Regions from separate parts of the Lactiplantibacillus brownii genome, predicted to be linked through region 1. Evidence: a T-box and tRNA genes for the amino acid it is inferred to sense, from the RefSeq annotation. Region 1 holds a T-box; the other holds one or more tRNA genes.
What was found. A T-box is a leader RNA that pairs with one kind of tRNA and senses whether it is charged. The one in region 1 lies ahead of leuS (leucine--tRNA ligase), so its partner is inferred to be a tRNA-Leu.
Positions count from the first base shown of each region.

Region 2: it has a tRNA-Leu gene. The T-box ahead of leuS (leucine--tRNA ligase) is inferred to sense a tRNA for this amino acid. The anticodon was not compared.

Region 1 covers NZ_JAVCWF010000001.1:1,192,133-1,201,683, reverse strand. The annotation lists gene RA086_RS05335 (NAD(P)H-hydrate dehydratase) at 65-892, shown strand; gene RA086_RS05330 (pseudouridine synthase) at 958-1,701, opposite strand; gene RA086_RS05325 (putative polysaccharide biosynthesis protein) at 1,709-3,379, opposite strand; gene leuS (leucine--tRNA ligase) at 3,564-5,987, opposite strand; T-box leader at 6,269-6,482, opposite strand; gene RA086_RS05315 (phosphatase PAP2 family protein) at 6,626-7,288, shown strand; gene RA086_RS05310 (tRNA (mnm(5)s(2)U34)-methyltransferase) at 7,356-7,883, shown strand; gene RA086_RS05305 (alpha/beta hydrolase) at 8,002-8,715, opposite strand; gene RA086_RS05300 (MDR family MFS transporter) at 8,719-9,551, opposite strand, start outside.
Region 2 covers NZ_JAVCWF010000001.1:1,803,833-1,813,383, forward strand. The annotation lists gene RA086_RS08415 (IS1182 family transposase) at 1-108, shown strand, start outside; gene pepF (oligoendopeptidase F) at 136-1,944, opposite strand; gene RA086_RS08425 (competence protein CoiA) at 2,018-3,103, opposite strand; gene RA086_RS08430 (adaptor protein MecA) at 3,197-3,928, opposite strand; gene spxA (transcriptional regulator SpxA) at 4,067-4,465, opposite strand; gene RA086_RS08440 (MBL fold metallo-hydrolase) at 4,756-5,499, opposite strand; gene RA086_RS08445 (antibiotic biosynthesis monooxygenase) at 5,630-6,130, shown strand; tRNA gene RA086_RS08450 (tRNA-Asp) at 6,676-6,750, opposite strand; tRNA gene RA086_RS08455 (tRNA-Met) at 6,754-6,827, opposite strand; tRNA gene RA086_RS08460 (tRNA-Glu) at 6,837-6,909, opposite strand; tRNA gene RA086_RS08465 (tRNA-Ser) at 6,931-7,018, opposite strand; tRNA gene RA086_RS08470 (tRNA-Ile) at 7,021-7,094, opposite strand; tRNA gene RA086_RS08475 (tRNA-Gly) at 7,100-7,170, opposite strand; tRNA gene RA086_RS08480 (tRNA-Phe) at 7,179-7,251, opposite strand; tRNA gene RA086_RS08485 (tRNA-Asp) at 7,284-7,358, opposite strand; tRNA gene RA086_RS08490 (tRNA-Met) at 7,362-7,435, opposite strand; tRNA gene RA086_RS08495 (tRNA-Ser) at 7,442-7,531, opposite strand; tRNA gene RA086_RS08500 (tRNA-Ile) at 7,577-7,650, opposite strand; tRNA gene RA086_RS08505 (tRNA-Met) at 7,667-7,740, opposite strand; tRNA gene RA086_RS08510 (tRNA-Pro) at 7,769-7,842, opposite strand; tRNA gene RA086_RS08515 (tRNA-Arg) at 7,848-7,921, opposite strand; tRNA gene RA086_RS08520 (tRNA-Leu) at 7,932-8,017, opposite strand; tRNA gene RA086_RS08525 (tRNA-Gly) at 8,033-8,104, opposite strand; tRNA gene RA086_RS08530 (tRNA-Thr) at 8,121-8,193, opposite strand; tRNA gene RA086_RS08535 (tRNA-Lys) at 8,292-8,364, opposite strand; tRNA gene RA086_RS08540 (tRNA-Val) at 8,367-8,439, opposite strand; rRNA gene rrf (5S ribosomal RNA) at 8,445-8,561, opposite strand; tRNA gene RA086_RS08550 (tRNA-Lys) at 8,608-8,680, opposite strand; tRNA gene RA086_RS08555 (tRNA-Val) at 8,684-8,756, opposite strand; rRNA gene rrf (5S ribosomal RNA) at 8,763-8,879, opposite strand; rRNA gene RA086_RS08565 (23S ribosomal RNA) at 8,952-9,551, opposite strand, start outside.

The DNA of each region.
Region 1 (9,551 bases):
GGAAGCAACCGCTCTCAAACAATCATGGTATACTCGAAGAAAACAATCGAAAGCTGGTCTTCATTTGCAATCAATCACGACAGAATTAGTTCATCAAACGATTACGCGCCGACCAGCCGAATCGCATAAGGGCACTTACGGGCGGCTCATGTTGATCGGCGGGAATCAAAACTTCGGTGGTGCCATCATTATGGCGGCGACTGCGGCAATCTACAGCGGCGCCGGACTCGTGACGGTCGCGACCGATGCGAGTAACTTTACGAGCCTGCACGCGCAATTACCGGAAGCCATGGTCGTCGACTATCGCCAGACCGCTTATGTCACCCAATTATTACAAACGATGGATGTCATCATCATTGGCCCAGGCTTGGGCACGGACCAGTTAGCGGCAAACTTGCTAACGACGGTGCTGACTCACGTTCAAGCTCATCAGCGACTCGTTATCGACGGCTCTGCGCTAACGTTACTAGCCGCTCGTCAGCAGTCACTGCCGGACGCTCAGATTGTGGTCACCCCACATCAAATGGAATGGCAACGACTGAGTGGGCTAAAAATTGCTGATCAAACGCCAACCGCGAATCGCCAAGCCCAACAACACTTGCACGCCATTGCCGTGGTCAAGGCCCATCATACAACGGTTTACACTAATGACCGTGTTTGGTTTAACCCCGGCGGGACGCCAGCAATGGCGACCGGTGGCATGGGTGATACGCTTGCCGGCATGGTTGGTGGCTTCGCGGCACAATTTCCAGATTTCACCAACGCTATTTTGAGTGCCGTTTATTTGCACAGTGAAGTTGCCGACGACCTTGCGCAATCGCGCTACGTCGTCTTGCCCCATCAGATCAGCGCTGAAATCCCCAAGTACATGCACCGCGCTAGTCTTGCTTAGCACAACCAGATCAAAAAAATCACCTGAAATGAGCTTTTCAGCTTAATTTCAAGTGATTTTTTGATTTAATCGTTAGTTATTGTTTGATCCGCATCTGCTTTGAGTGCGGTCAGTTCATCATCGGTTAACGCGCGATAATTACCGGCTAAAAGCCCTACCGGTAGGGTTAAGGACCCAAACGAAATCCGACGTAATTGAACAACTCGTTCGCCAAGGGTGCCAATCATTCGCTTAACTTGATGATACTTGCCTTCATGAATCTTGATTTGGATCGTCGTAAAGTTTTCGATTTCATGGAAAGCCACAATTTCAGCTTGCGCCGGTTGTAATTGGGTGCCATCCTTTAACGTGATGCCATCATTAAATCCAGCCACTTGCGCTGGCGTAATCTCACCAGTCACTTCGGCTTCATAGACTTTGGTCACGTGATGTGCTGGGGCTAACAAGGCATGTGACAACGCCCCATCATTCGTAATCACTAGCACACCTTCCGTATCTTTATCCAACCGTCCGACCGGGAACAAGTCGTCACGATAATCCGTCGTATTAAATAAATCCAAGACCGTTTTTGCTTGCGCATCGGTCGTCGCCGTAATAACCCCCACTGGCTTGTTCAACACATAATAAAAATATTGTTGATAGCGCACCTGTTGATCATCTAACAAGACCGTATCGCTGCCGGGATTCACTTGTTGCTTACCGGATAGCACCGGCTCACCATTAGTGGTAATATGGCCGTCTTTAATTAAACGCCGGACCTGGGTCCGCGTCCCGACTCGCATCGCATGTAAAAATTTATCAATTCGCATAATTCACCTACTTAATCCGAAGTTTGCGCCGTAACCCAGCTGCTCGCTCACCAATCATCAGATCAGCCAAGCGTGAACGGAGGGCAAAATAAGCATAGACTGCGCCGCCCACGGCAACTGCTAACATCACGATCACAAACGCCTGAGTTTTGCTTTGTTCATTTAATAAGAGATTCAAACCATGCACCACTAAAGCCGCCGAAATATAAGTCAAAATTGAGAAAATCAGAATACGGTTTATTTTTGGCAATAGTTGCACGTAACGGACGCCAAAGTTCACTTCCAGATCGTACAATGCCATAATGCTGGCCACAAGCATCCCAATCGCCGTTGCGACCAATGGCCCCGCCGCTGACAGGAAGTAAATACATGGCCATTGGACCACTAGCTTCACTGCTAAACCAATCAAATAAAACCGAATAATGTCTCGATTACGGGACAAGCCTTGCATCAAGGCCGACGCAACCGTAAACAAGCCCAAGACAATGGCGGTAAATGCCGAAATTTCAAGAATCATGGTACCGGCCTTGCTGTAACCATAAAATAACGTATTCAACGGTTGCGCCACAGCAGCCATGCCGAGTGCTCCCGGAATCATAATGAATAGGAATAAAGTGAACGCATCTTCTAGTTGCTTTCGAATATTACGCCGATTATGTGCCGCCAACGATTCTGATAACAGTGGCACCACCGTCACCGCAATCGCCGAAGCTAACGAAACAATGATCATGACCAATTTGTTGGCATTGAACGCGAACAAGGCGTATAAATCATTGATCACTGCAATCTTCGTATGAAACGTCATCTGCATAATTGGTTGGAAGGTCGCTTGATCTAATAAGTTAAAGACCGTCGTCGCCGTGTCAATCACGATAAACGGTATCGCCTGCACAATGATGTCACGGAACAACTGCCAAACTGGAATCACTAATTTGTCATCACTTTGAGCAGCCAACTGATTTAATTCTGGCCGTTGCCGATAATAATATAGTCCGAGTAACATAAAACTCGCGGCAGCCCCTACAAAGGCCGCAAATGTCGATTGGGTAATGGCGTTGACCCAGTCCCCATTTTGGACACGCATAATAAAGTAAGTCGCGCCCAACATATAAACGACCCGAAAGACCTGTTCCACGAACTGTGAAATGGCGGATGGCGCCATCTGCTGATAGCCTTGGAAAAAGCCACGGGTTAAAGACATTGAGGGAATAATCACTAGCGCAATCGCTAAAGCCCGTAAAACGGGAATCACATTAGGATCGCCGCCACCGAAAATGAACCCAATCGGCTTAGCGCCAAACCACAAAATACAGCCACTAAGAATACCGAGAGCCGTTGTCAACAATAACCCCCGTTTGAAGAGCCGTTGACCAACCCCATATTCATTAATCGCATTATATTCAGAAATTTGTTTCGAAATGGCCGACGGAATCCCGCCAATCGCCACTAATAGAAAGAAACTGTAGATATTGTAGCCCTTCGCATACAGCGCGTTCCCCTGTTGCGAATGGCTGCCCAGCCAAATGACCCAGGGAATTATATAAACAGCTCCCAGAATTCGTGAAAATAGACTCCCAGCCGTCATCCAAGCGGAACCTTGCACCATTTTTTTATGGGCATCCGCTTCAGAATTAACATGGGTCTGCTGTGGCTGCTTAGCCTTTGGTTCCTCAGACATTGTCCCGTACCTACTTTCTTAGTTCAATCTTAACCATTTTAGAGGAAATAGCGGTAAGTTGCAATTCAATTTCAACCTTCTAGGTGAGTTTAAACTAACCTTAAGCAACCAACGCTTCCCCACTCAAAAAAACACCCTATCATCACAATATAACGTGATGACAAGGTGTTCCAATCAATTGCGCTTAATTGGCAACGATATTAACTAATTTACCAGGAATCGCAATAACTTTCCGGACCGTTTTACCAGCCGTAAATTCTTGCACTTTTTCGTCAGCTAACGCTAACTTTTCAAGTTCATCCTTAGTAGTGTCCTTAGAAACTTCAGCGTGTGAACGCACTTTACCATTGACTTGTAAGACGATTTGAACCGTATCTTCAACCAGCTTTGATTCATCATAAGTTGGCCAAGTTGCATACGTGATGGTCTTATCGTGGCCTAATAATGACCAGAGTTCCTCGGATAAATGTGGTGTGATTGGTGCTAACAATTTAACCAAGCCTTCAATATAGACAATCGGTAGATCGTCGACTTTATACGCTTCATTCACGAAAACCATCATTTGTGAGATGGCGATGTTAAAGCGCATTGCTTCGTAATCTTCGCTGACTTTTTTAACTGTTTCGTTGTAAATTTTCGTCAACTTACCGTCATTAATCGTTGTGACCCGATCACGAACATGATTATTTTCATCAATAATCAAACGCCAAACCCGTTCGATCCACTTATTGGCACCATGCAAGCCATCGGTACTCCAAGGAATGGACGCTTCGAGTGGTCCCATGAACATTTCGTACAACCGGAGCGTGTCAGCCCCATATTGTTCGACAATATCATCTGGGTTAACCACATTACCACGCGACTTCGACATCTTTTCGTGATTGTCGCCTAAGATCATCCCTTGATTAACCAACTTCTGGAAAGGTTCTTTGGTTGGCACTGCACCGATATCGTACAAGAACTTGTGCCAGAAACGAGCATACAACAAATGCAAGACTGCGTGTTCGGCACCACCGACATATAAGTCGACTGGTGACCAGTATTCCAACTTCTTGTAGTCTGCAAGTGCATCTGGATTATGTGGATCAACGTAACGCAAGAAGTACCATGAACTCCCAGCCCATTGTGGCATCGTGTTGGTTTCGCGTTTACCTTTACGACCATTTTTATCAACCACATTCACCCAATCATCAATATTGGCTAACGGACTTTCGCCGGTCCCAGAAGGTTCCAAATTCTTCGTGGCAGGCAGGCGTAATGGCAATTCGTCTTCTGGCACTAAGGTCGTTTCGCCATCTTCCCAATGGATCACAGGAATTGGTTCGCCCCAATAACGTTGCCGTGAGAAGATCCAGTCACGTAACCGGTAATTGACTTTCTTTTCACCACAATCATGTTCAACTAACCAGTCGATCATTTTATCAATGGCTGGTTGCTTTTGTAAGCCGTCTACCAAACCAGAATTAATGTGTTCGCCGTCGCCGGTATAGGCTTGCGCGTCATAATCATTCTCACCAGCAATCACTGGTTTGATTGGTAAATCGAACTTCTTTGCGAATTCATAATCACGATCATCATGTGCCGGTACAGCCATGATGGCCCCGGTCCCATATGAGGCAAGGACATAGTCGGCAATCCAGATTGGTAATTTTTCACCATTAACTGGGTCAATCCCATAACTCCCGGTGAAGACCCCGGTCTTATCTTTATTCAAATCGGTCCGTTCGAGATCAGACTTGCTGGCAATCTTAGCTTTATAGGCTTTAATCGCTGCGGCTTGTTCTGGTGTCGTTAAGGCGTCCACTAAGTCATGCTCAGGTGCTAAGACCATATAAGTGGCACCATACAGCGTATCTGGACGGGTTGAAAAGACTTCGATCGACTTATCTTCTTGACCAGCAACCTTAAACCGAATAGCGGCACCAATTGACCGGCCAATCCAATTACGTTGTTGTTCTTTGATATTTTCTGGCCAATCAATGTCATCTAAGTCATCAATTAACCGGTCCGCATAAGCAGTGATTTTCAAACTCCATTGCTTCATTGGCACGCGGTAAACATCATAACCCCCACGTTCCGTCTTCCCATCAATAACTTCTTCGTTAGAGACCACGGTGCCGCCCATCATATCTGGTGCCCAATTAACGAGCGTTTCAGATTCGTAAGCTAAGCCTTTTTTGTAAAGTTGTTCAAAGATCCATTGCGTCCATTTATAGTAACTTGGATCAGTGGTGTTTACTTCACGATCCCAGTCGTATGAAAAACCAAGTGACCGAATTTGTCGCTTAAAGTTTTTAATATTTTTAGCAGTGAAATCTTTCGGGTTATGCCCTGTCTTTAAAGCATATTGTTCTGCGGGTAAACCGAACGCATCCCAACCCATTGGATGGAGGACGTTAAACCCTTGCATCCGTTTCATCCGTGACATAATATCTGTGGCGGTATATCCCTCGGGATGACCAACGTGTAGTCCTTGCCCAGATGGATATGGGAACATATCTAAGGCGTAATATTTTTTCTTGTCCGTTTGATCTAAAGCTTTGAAAGTTTTGTTTTCCTTCCAATAATGTTGCCATTTGTGTTCAATGACTTTATGGTTATATGCCATAGTGGTGCCCCTTTCTTCTGCTATGTAACCTAGCAAATACGACTTTAACTTGAACGACCTTTGTGCTTGAGTTTGGTTGATTTTGGAGGGACGCTGAACATGTTCGCTTAGCCTGAGCTTGCTACCTTGATAGCCGAAACGTGTTCGCTAAGCCTGCGAGTTCCGCTTGCTACACTAATGACCGAATGCTAAAACCGCATTAGGTCATTAGCTAGGCAATGCTCACCAGCAACCCGGCTTAGCGAACACTCTACAAAAAAAGCCCCATAAGCAAAAAGCGCTTATAGGACGAAACAAGGTTCCGCGGTACCACCTATGATTCCACGTCTAGCGTGGCCTCTTGAGATTCTTAACGCGAAACCACGTCCGTGCCTACAAGTAAACTTTCAGCCGGAAAACTCGAAGGTGAGTTCGGTCACGATGAATCCTCGTTTGCAACACCCACGGGGTTTCTGTAAAACATCGCGACCTACTAGTCCTTGTCAGAGTCGTAAGTTATTGATACTCATACTAGCAAACCCTCGTCCCTTTTTCAAGGGGTAACGACCTGCAAACCGGTCATTTTAGTTATGAATGATTAATCTATTTATAAAACATGCTATAATAATCGAAGAAAATTTTTTATCGGAGGAATCGCAATGACTTTCACAACCTGGCGCCGACGAGATATTGGCATGCTTATTTTAGCTTTGGCCTGGTTGGGCTGGAGCATAGCGGTGTGGCAGCAAGCGGCGGTTATCACCTGGTTTGATCAGGCTATCGCTTTACCATTACATCATAGTCCACAATGGTTTCAAACCGCGATGGTCAGTTATACGCACTTTGGTGACCCCCGCAACATTACCATGATCACAACGATGATTGGCGTACTCTTGATCCTTAGCCGTGAGAGTAAAGCGGCCGTTTTCTTCTGGATCAATACTTGGATCTTAGCCGGTTATGGGAATTATTTCGTTAAACAGCTGATACAGCGCCCCCGGCCTACTGCTTGGCGGTTAGTCCAAATTGGTGGCTACAGCTATCCTAGTGGACATTCCACTACAACCACCGTCCTGGTTGGTAGCCTATTAGTCATTGCCTATGACCTACTCAAAAGTCGCCAGCTCAAACGTTGGTTATTTGGACTCGGAGTCGCTATAATTTTATTGATGATGATCAGCCGCATTGTCGTCGGCGTCCACTATCCAAGCGACACCGTTGGCGGCTTAATGCTCGGCACTTGTTTAACTTATCTCAGTCTACGTGTCAGCCAAGGCCATCGTCGCGGTAATTTCAAATTTAAAACACACCACCAATCATGAATTTAATCAGTCAAGGGAGGGACCTCAAATCCAACTCAGTTCAGCATTAACTTTCAGTCATGCTTTGATGAATCAAGTCGTTGATCCAGGCGATACCGTCATTGATGCCACCGTGGGTAACGGTCACGATACCGTCTATTTAGCCAAATTAGTTGGACCACGTGGCTTAGTTTATGGTTTTGACATCCAACAAATGGCGATTGAGAACACCACGGCTGCACTCAAAGCAGAACAACTGGAACGCCAGGTCACCCTGACCCACGCCGGTCACGAAACCATTGACGAATTGATTGCAGCTAAACAGCCCATCAAATGTGCCATTTTTAATTTAGGCTATTTACCTGGTGGCGATAAAAATATTATCACCAAACCAGCGACAACCTTGACCGCGATTCAAAGCATTCAGAAGCGCCTAACGACAAACGGCCTCATTATCTTACTCGTTTACGCAGGCCATCCTGGTGGGAAACAAGAGGCACAGGCCGTGACTGACTATGCCCGCCAGTTAGATCAACATCAATTTCAAGTTTTACATTACGGCTTTATGAACCAGATTCACTTTCCACCAGAATTGATTGCTATTCAAAAACGTTAAAAAAGTAGCTGAGTTACCAAACCGGGTAACCCAACTACTTTTTTGACTGACGACTTAAATTCAAGTCACAAAAGACTTTGATGTAACCAAGCAAAGCCTTTCATCCCAGATGCTTTCCTTATTTCAACCAATTAATTAAAGCCGTACTAATTTGTCGTTGCTGACTGGCACGGGTGATGGTGGCTTGGTGGTCACCTTTTTGATGCCCATAACTCCCGAAACCACCATGATTGCCGCCTCTAATCGTTAGATACTGTGTCTTTTTCGGTAAGTAACGCCGATTCTCACGATAATGTTGCCAATTTAAGACACCATCACGCGACGCCGTGATTGAGAGGACCCGCAATGAACTTGATTGCAAACTGCCCTTTTTATCCGGATAGCTCGCCAAATAATAAACACCTTTCAACCCAGTAGTTTGATGTTTTGCCGCATAACGACTCGCCATCACACCTCCAAGTGAATGACCACCAATGACGTAATTCTGACGCGCGGCTTTGGGGACCATCTCAGCACGGTTTCCAGCTAGGACAGCCAAATCCAAAGGAAAATGCATGACATAGACTGAATGCCCCTGTTCCGCTAATTGTGCCGCCCAAATACTGTAGCTGGCCGGATCAACTAACGCCCCAGGGTAAAAGACGATCGCTGTTTTAGCCGGATCGCCTTTAAAGTAAGTGTAATCGTGCGTCGTCTTAGTCGCTTGGCGGGCAATTTTAGCGGCCGTTGCTGACGGCGCATACGTTTTTGTTTGCACCAGGCCAATCGCTACTAGCAATCCCAACACTAGCACCGCAAGACTGATGCCTAAAATCTTAAATCGTTTTTTCATAGACTATTCTCGCTTCAATCGTTCCGCATGTTGTGCGGCAGTCATCTGTTTGCCACGATCAAAACTATTCACGATAAACGCGAAGATGATCAAGGCCAACCCGATTAAATAAACCCAGTGTAAACCGGTATATAAAATGCCGCGCAATGTTGGTAATAATTTGGCTGGCAATTCTGTGGCAGTTTGTGGATTAATCAATTTATTCATCATCGCCATGTTCGTTCCGGGATGCTGTGAGATACCACGATTCATTCCGACATTTAAGGCGATCCCAAAGATTGAGATCATCAAAGTCTGACCAATCGTCCGACTTAGGGTATTAAACGAGGTCGCCACACCAACATTTTTGGGTGAAACAAGATGTTGTGACGTGACAGTTGTCGCCGTAATGGTAATCCCAAAACCGATCCCACCGACCGCTGTGATGGCAAAGAACCAAATAAACGGCGTTGAGACTGGAATCAAGGCTAAACAAACACCCGTTACCAGAATGAAAACCAAGCTCAGATAGAGAATTCGTCGTGGTGCCCATTTTGCTAATAAGCGACCCGTGACAAATGACCCAATAATCCACATTAAAGAACTTGGGGTAACGGCAAAACCGGCTAAGGAAGCTGGGACACCAAGAATCCCCTGTGTCCAAGTTGGAATATAAACTTCTACCGCCATCAAGAAACCACTAATCAAGGCGGCGACGGCATTTTGAATCACGAAGGTGTGATTCTTAAACAATTGCAACGAAATAACGGGTTCTGGCGTATGACTTTCGCGCCGAATGAACAGCCACAAGCTTAGACCACTCACGACCCAAGCAATGATAACCGCGGCCCAACTGA
Region 2 (9,551 bases), 610 kb from region 1:
CTATCGAAACTATCTAAAATTGCTGGACAACCACATCTAAAACCAAAGAAAAGTGGTGTCAATCGCCACAAACCGGCAATTGACACCACTTACTTATTTAGATTCTAGGGTTTTGTCCCAGACTCTTTTTTGACCTTATTTTTTGATCAAACTTTCAAATTCTGTTAAACGCTGTTCAAACACCTTAAAGGCCGCATCCAGATATGCTGTTTTCGTCATATCAACGCCCGCATTGCGCATCACTTCAATCGGAAATTCAGACGATCCCGCTTGTAAATAGCTCAGATACTTTTTAACCGCATCCGGTTGCTTTGTCGTGATGTGTTCCGCTAAGGTTGAAGCCGCTGCAAAGCCAGTAGCATACTGATAAACATAATAATCATAATAAAAATGTGGAATTCGCGCCCACTCATCCGCAATCTGCGGATCACTGACCACGTTGTCCCCGTAATAATGTTTGTTTAGGGCAAGATAGTGCTCTGACAGTCGATCCGCGGTAAGGGACTCCCCAGCAGCCGCCTGCGTATGCAACCATTGTTCAAACTCAGCAAACTGGGTCTGACGGTAAACGGTCCCCTTAAAACCATCGAGATAGTAATTTAAAACATATGCTCGGATTTTAGGATCAGTTTCAGTTGCCAAGAAATAGTCCGTTAACAAATTTTCATTCGTTGTCGATGCAATTTCCGCCACAAAAATCGAATAATCCCCGTATTGATAAGGCTGATGATGCGTCGTTTGGTAAGAATGCATACTGTGCCCCATTTCATGCACTAGCGTGTATAAATTATCAATATTATCCTGCCAATTAAGCAAGATATATGGCGCCGTATCATACATTCCCGAAGAATAAGCCCCGCTACGTTTGCCTTGATTTTCAACCACGTCAATCCAGCGGGAAGCAAATGCTGTCTTAACATGTTTAACGTAATCTGGTCCTAAGACTTTTAAGGCTTTAAGTGCCGTTGCTTGAGCTTGTTCGTAGGTATAGGTGAGTTCTGGTTTGCCCGTCAATGGCGTATACATATCGTACATATGTAACGCATCGACTTTTAAGATCGACTTGCGCAACGCAACATAGCGATGCAATAAGTCTAAGTGATCGTTCACCGAGTTCACTAAAGTGTCGTAGACGGTCGTTGGAATTTGATCAGTAGCCATCGCAGCCGTTCGTGCATCCGCATAATGATGGGCTTGAGCATCAAAATTATCCGCTTTCACTTGACTCGCCAAAGTTGAAGCCAGTGTCCGCCGAAACTGTGAGTAAACTTGATACAATGCACTAAAAGCTTCTCGTCTAACTGCCGGCTTAACCGAGGCCAGCAAAACGCTGTAGACACCCTGCGATAATTTAACTGGTTCGCCCTGATCATCATGAACAGTCGGAAAGTCGAAATCAGCATTGGTTAACACGCCAAAGGTCTTCGCCGAGGCATCAAAAATATCGCTTGCACCGGCTAATAGCGCTTCTTCACCTTCAGATAAAACATGGCCTTTTTGTAACCGGATCGTATCCAAAAAATGACGATAATCACGTAACTCAACATTTTCATCTAAGAATTGATCTAATTGTGCCGATGTTAATTGTAAGATTGCGGGCTCCAACCAGGCCGTTGCGGCGGAAACTTTCGCCGTTAAACTTCCAGCTTGATCATCCAAGGCCTGATTCGCGCTATTCCCCGTATCCTGATCACTCTTTAAGCTGGCGTAAACGGCCACTTTTTCCAAACGACGTGTTAAGTCTAAAACGCCTTGCACACCCGCAAGCACGGTTGTCGCTGAGTCTGTAAAAGCGGTTTTTAACGCGGCCACCGAGGCTAAACTGGCCTTTATTTTATTGACATCCGCCTCATAAGCAGCCGTCGTGGCATAGATTGGGGTCAGATCCCAGGTTAATTGAACTGGTACCGCCGCTCGAGTTGGTAGTTGTTTTGTTGCACCCATACAGGTCCCTCCAATTAAATTGATATAGACTAGCGTAACACATAATTTTATTAAACCTGATCAACAGGTTCGCTCAATGTTTTGACCAAGCCAACTGCCCCGCCTGAAGCTGCCAAACTCCCGCAACACGCCGGATCACTTTTGCGGCGGCCAACTCGGTAACTACAGCTGCAATTAATTGTGCCTGGAGCTCGTCTGATGCCAGCAAGCAAGGCCGCTGGGCCAAACATGGTGTTAAAGTTCGCCAAATTATAGCCAGTAGCTGGGCAGGTGTTCGCGTTGCCGGACCTTGGCGTAAAGTCACAAAAATATGGAGATACCAAGCTAAATAGGTGGTTTTTAGAATCGGCACTTTAGGCGCCATCATAAAGACCCAAAGTGGTAATTGCGCTAAAGTCCCGCCATGCCGATAACAATAAGTTTGTAACGTGACCATCGCTGGTTGCCGTTGTAAACGTCCCAGAATCAACCGATGTTGATAGTGCTCAAATTGTACGGGAACACGAATTGGTGGTGGAAAATTGGGCTGATAAGTCAATAATTCGGGCACCGAAACTTGTTTAGCCGCCCATCGTTGCCGCTGGTAGTTCAACCGTTCACCATCGACAACGGTCAAATTTAACAATAATTGGCCCCCATTTGCGTTCGTACACCAATAAATTAGAAAGCAGCCCCAAGCATGATGATGTTGTAGAAACTTCAATGCCTTGGCGTTAGCCCTTAATTGATGTTGATATGGCGAACCGAGTAGCCATAGCACACGATACCCATGCTCACGATAGCCTTTCGTCCGTTGCGTCAACTTTTCCACGGCGATCGGTGAGCACTGAAACTCTAAGGCCAGCGGCTGATGATTTCCGAGTTGCACCAACACATCCGGTCGTTGATGAATCGCTGGTAATCGCGCCTCTAGCTGCACCGTGTAGCCAGCCGCAGCAAACCACGCAGCTAATTGCTGCTTGCCTAATATATGTTCGGCAGTCTCACCTTCTGAAAAGGTCTCACAAGCTTGATTAGCTTTGTGTGCAAAATGCGCACTCATCACGGTCCCCCTTTTTAGCCGCACGGGCGCCTGACAACCAGGACAACGATACACACTTTTTCGATCAGCCGCGGTTGCAGCAATCAATTGTGCGGACTGATTTTCAGCCATCAACATATCTCACCATCCCCTTTAGCACTCAACTACGTAAAAGGCTGGTTGTAACCACAAAAAAAAGCCAAGCAAAATTGCTTGACTCTCAAATGTTCATTATTTGAAATAATGTCGAACCGTCTCTAAGGCCGCGTTAGACATGATCTTTTCACCATGTTCAAGTAAAACATCCGCTGTCACCTTAGTCTGGTCACCATACTCTAAAGCCACTGCGACATCATCTTTAATGACGCCGGTAGAGGACTGATCAACAAAGAAAACTAATTCTAAATAATACTTATCCCGATATTTGAATAAGTTAGAAGCTAAGCCATCTGGCCGAAAAATTTGTGCTAATGAAATCACATCTTCAAAGCTGTCGAATGCTAGTACAAATTCTTTGGTTGGTGTCTCAGGGTCATCAATATAAGGATCTAAATCATTCGTATCTTTAGTCTGATTATGTTTTACACCCTGTGGTTGATCAGTGCTATCCGTATCGGTTTGCATTAATTTACGTTTCAGATAATCTGAAACGTCATCTTGCATATCGTGGTCACTGGATTGGTTGGGCGACTGGGTCGCCTTCGAAATCGTGTCCTGCAAGTTCTCACTATTCTTACTAATAAATAACTCTAAACCGTTCCGATTTGGTAGAACTTGGAAAGTCACGGCATCGTTATCTTGGAATTGATGATCAACATCAACTTCCTCTAAAATACTATAAAAGAAACTTTCAATTTGCTTATGATTCCCTAGTAAATCTAGTACGCGAATACCGCGTTCATTGAGATCATCGTTGCCGATTAGAACTCGAATCGTATCATCATTGATTCGTTCCATCTCCATTACAGATCCACCCCTTTCTAAGTGTCAAGGGCCATAATCACTATCACAATTCTAACTTATTTCAGCGCATTGTAAAGTAATCTATCTGAAATAAAAAAATTGGCTCGTTAGAATCCTAACGCACCAATCGATTCATTTTCAACTATTTGCAATTGCTTGTGCCCGTTGAAGTTCCAACGTCCGAATTTTTCGTGGTAAGAAACGCCGAATCTCATCTTCATTGTAACCGACCTGTAACCGTTTTTCATCTAATAAGATAGGCCGTCGCAAGAGACTCGGATCCTGACTGATCAGCTCATAAAGTTGATTCAAAGACAGATCATCAATATCCAACTGTAACCGCTGGAAAGCCTTGGAACGCGTCGAAATAATCTCCTCAGTGCCATCTTCAGTCATCTGTAAAATACCTTTGATTTCGGCAATCGAGAGCGGTTCCGCAAAAAGATTCCGTTCCGTAAAATCAATTTCATGCGTCTGTAACCAAACTTTGGCTTTCCGGCATGAGGTACAACTTGGTGAAGTATATAAGGTAACCATTGAGTCTCCTCCTTTTGCGTTGCCAACAACAATTCTTTATCACAAATAATATTATACCCGTTTTATTAATTTTTGTGAATAGTTTTTATAAAAATAATCAAATGCATGTCAATAACTTTTTGAACACATTTCGATTAAATGTATTATTATTTATCGATATTCCGTTTACAAAAGGAATTATGTCATTAATTGTCTGGCGCACAATTTAGTTACAGCTTATCAAAATAATAAATATTAAGACGATTTTCCCATTAAAAAAACCAAGTCCAGGATCGACTTGGTTTTAAAAACTAACCTAATTTTAACTGTAAATATTTCTGAGCAACGACGACTTGAACACCCTCACCAGCAGTTGCTTGAGCTTCTTTGCGCAATTGTTCAAAATCAACATCTTGAGGTAAATGCGTTAATAATAACTTTTTAGCATGCGCTTCCTTCGCAATCAAACCTGATTGTGCCGAAGTCATATGCCAAATTTTGCCCGTCTTATCAGCACCAAAGTTTGTATCAGTCATCAGTAACTGTGACCCAGTCGCAAATTTAGCCAGTGACGGGATAAACGCAGTGTCAGCGGAAAAGGTCAGCTGTTCGCCAGTCGCCCGTTCAACCAGCTTGACGGCAAATGCCGGTACCGGATGCTTGGTCCGTAAAAATGTCACGTCAAATGGCCCAATTTTATTTACGACATCAGGGTGATAAGCACGCCCTTCCGTTGCACCAGCCCAAGTCAGGGCACCAAAATTAAGTGGGTCTTCTGTGTGGCCATAGATTGGCAGGATTGGCGTTTTACGGTCACCCTGGCGTAATTGCCAATAATACTGTAAAACGCCAACGTCAGCGGTGTGGTCGTGATGATAATGGGTCAATAAGACCGCGTCCAACTGTAACGGATCTAAAATTTCTTCTAGGGCATTTAATGCGCCCGAACCACAATCCAATAATAACTGATAGTTACCTGATGTGACTAAGTACGAGCTAGTACCAACGCCATCATAAGGATAACCACCGTAATAACCTAATACGGTTAACTTCATCGTTATCATTCCCTTCTGAGTCTATTTTAACGTAGCTGAAAGAAAAATTGAAACCGTTAACCTAACTTGTTTTCAATTATTTTCGAAAACACGTATAATAATAAGTGTAATAATTAAGGAGTGATATTTGATGAGTGGAAAGATTTCAGCAACATTTGGGACGCGTAAAATTCTAACCATGATCCAGCAAAAGCACGCTGATCGTGATTTACTATTAATGCAAGCCAACGCCACTGAAGATCGATACATGTTACTCGACCTATCTGGTGAAAAAACGGTTTTTTCAAGTCCAGTTTCATATGACGTCTTATTATCAAAAGGTAATGAAGACTGGCACGGTATGACTAGTTTCATCTTTATGGACTTACCTATTGAAGAACAAAAAGTTTTTAATTCAAAATTCACAGCATTTCGTGCGGATTTTGAGAAACCAAATGGGCTCAAACACTTCTGGATCTTACGAGAAGCCAAAAATGACGCTGCCTTTGTTATCGTAACGAATTGGCACAGTGATTCTGAATACGCAGTTTGGTTACGAAGTGAATCCTTTAAACCATTTGCTAAATATTTGACCCCAGACTTCGATTACCACGAAAGCCGTTATGCTTTTGTTCGTTCACTCAAGTCTTAACAGTCAGTGACACTCAAGTCGATTTCTGACTCGAGTGTTTTTTTATGGCCTATGGTAAGCCGATCTACAAATTGCAGCCAGATTGATCTGAAACGGTCCTAATACTTGGTGATCGAACGCTGTAAACACACACTGGTCTTTTTCCAAACTGGACTTACACTCGCAAGTCGAGATAGGTCCTTTTTCGCGGTCTAAGTGGCTGCCCTATCCTATCAATCAGCTTTTATCAAGGCTAAGTTTATCAATGGCCGTTTTATCTTGATTACCAACAACCGATATTTTAGAACCCCATTAATTGCAACCACTATTTAACGTTAACATGGCACGGATCGGTTCGTTCATCGTAGCTTACTGCTAAGCCTAAGTGCCTGTATGCTCATTTCTTGGCTGAAAAAGCGCCTCGTTCAGCGACCATAACTGTAAAAGCGGATGACCCCACTTGAGCCGTGATCCGCCGTGAACACTGCGATACACTAACTACTCTTGAATTAATGCTTTTTTCGAAAAAAAGAAGATTATCAATTAAGATAATCTTCTTTATAAGACGGTCCGTACGAGACTCGAACTCGTGATCTCCTGCGTGACAGGCAGGCGTCCTAAACCAACTAGACCAACGGACCAAATTGCGGGAGCAGGGTTTGAACCTGCGACCTTCGGGTTATGAGCCCGACGAGCTACCAGACTGCTCCATCCCGCGATAATGTAATGACCCCTACGGGATTCGAACCCATGTTACTGCCGTGAAAGGGCAGTGTCTTAAACCACTTGACCAAGGGGTCATATTTATAAAATGAAACTAACGGAGAAGGAGGGATTCGAACCCTCGCACCGCTTGCGCGATCTATACCCTTAGCAGGGGCACCTCTTCAGCCACTTGAGTACTTCTCCAATGGGCCTAAATGGACTCGAACCATCGACCTCACGCTTATCAGGCGTGCGCTCTCACCAACTGAGCTATAGGCCCATAAAAGCGGGTAACGAGAATCGGACTCGCGACTACAGCTTGGAAGGCTGTCGTTTTACCACTAAACTATACCCGCAACACTTATGGCGCGGGACAGAATCGAACTGCCGACACATGGAGCTTCAATCCATTGCTCTACCGACTGAGCTACCGAGCCATTTTTAGCCATAAAATATTTAATTAGTGTAACGGTCCGTACGAGACTCGAACTCGTGATCTCCTGCGTGACAGGCAGGCGTCCTAAACCAACTAGACCAACGGACCAAATTGCGGGAGCAGGGTTTGAACCTGCGACCTTCGGGTTATGAGCCCGACGAGCTACCAGACTGCTCCATCCCGCGATAATAAGGAGGATGAGAGATTCGAACTCTCGCGTGGTTTGACCCACCTGACGGTTTTCAAGACCGTTCCCTTCAGCCAGACTTGGGTAATCCTCCATTTAAAAAAGTATAACTAGGAACTTGTCCACTATAATTAGTAGATGGACCTTGTAGGACTCGAACCTACGACCGAACGGTTATGAGCCGTTTGCTCTAACCAACTGAGCTAAAGGTCCGAGCTCTTTATTCCTATCGCGGCAGGGGGAATCGAACCCTCGACCTCCCGGGTATGAACCGGACGCTCTAGCCAGCTGAGCTACACCGCGATCTGTTAAATAATCAAAGATTATCTAATCGGGAAGACAGGATTCGAACCTGCGACCCCCTGGTCCCAAACCAGGTGCTCTACCAAGCTGAGCTACTTCCCGTTATATGCACCCAGTAGGAGTCGAACCTACAACCTTCTGATTCGTAGTCAGACACTCTATCCAATTGCGCTATGGGTGCTTCATAAAAGTGCCGAGGACCGGGATCGAACCGGTACGGTTATCACTAACCGCAGGATTTTAAGTCCTGTGCGTCTGCCAATTCCGCCACCCCGGCAACACTTTTGGTAAAAGCGGAAGACGAGATTCGAACTCGCGACCCCCACCATGGCAAGGTGATGTTCTACCACTGAACTACTTCCGCATAATTATTCAGTTAATGCCGACTAGAGGATTCGAACCTCCGACCCCCTGTTTACAAGACAGATGCTCTGCCAACTGAGCTAAGTCGGCATAAGTTGATGATTAACACAACTATAATATCATATCATGCCAAGATATATAAATCAACAAAAACTTGTAAAACTTTATCATGAAACGAACCGTGATAATGAGCCGTGACAGGCTCGAACTGTCGACCCTCTGATTAAAAGTCAGATGCTCTACCAACTGAGCTAACGGCTCAATGGAGGATACAGGGCTCGAACCTGTGACCCTCTGCTTGTAAGGCAGACGCTCTCCCAACTGAGCTAATCCTCCATGATGCATGGCAACGTCCTACCCTCGCAAGGAGCGATCCCCTAACTACTCTCGGCGCTAAAAAGCTTAACTTCTGTGTTCGATATGGAAACAGGTGTATCCTTTCCGCTATCGCTACCACACTATTGGAACTAATATTCAAATGTAACATTTAACCTCGCGGTTAAATGAGCCGTGACAGGTTCGAACTGTCGACCCTCTGATTAAAAGTCAGATGCTCTACCAACTGAGCTAACGGCTCAAATGGAGGATACAGGGCTCGAACCTGTGACCCTCTGCTTGTAAGGCAGACGCTCTCCCAACTGAGCTAATCCTCCAAAATCGCATGGCAACGTCCTACCCTCGCAGGGAGCGATCCCCCAACTACTCTCGGCGCTAAGAAGCTTAACTTCTGTGTTCGACATGGGAACAGGTGTATCCTTCTTGCCATCGTCGCCACACTATTGAGAACTTGTGCCCTCAAAACTAGCTAATATCAAATAATTTCTCCTATGAACCTGAACACCAATTGCTTGGTTAAGTCCTCGACCGATTAGTATTAGTCCGCTTCACACGTCACCGTGCTGCCACTTCTAACCTATCTACCTGATCATCTTTCAGGGGTCTTACTTCCATATAGGAATGGGAAATCTCATCTCGAGGTCTGTTTCACACTTAGATGCTTTCAGCGTTTATCAGATCCATACGTAGCTACCCAGCGATGCGCCTGGCGGCACAACTGGTACACCAGAGGTATGTCCATCCCGGTCCTCTCGTACTAAGGACAGCTCCTCTCAAATTTCCTACGCCCGCGACGGATAGGGACCGAACTGTCTCACGACGTTCTGAACCCAGCTCGCGTACCGCTTTAATGGGCGAACAGCCCAACCCTTGGGACCGACTACAGCCCCAGGATGCGATGAGCCGACATCGAGGTGCCAAACCTCCCCGTCGATGTGGACTCTTGGGGGAGATAAGCCTGTTATCCCCAGGGTAGCTTTTATCCGTTGAGCGATGGCCCTTCCATACGGTACCACCGGATCACTAAGCCCGACTTTCGTCCCTGCTCGACCTGTCTGTCTCGCAGTCAAGCTCCCTTGTGCCTTTACACTCTGCGAATGATTTCCAACCAT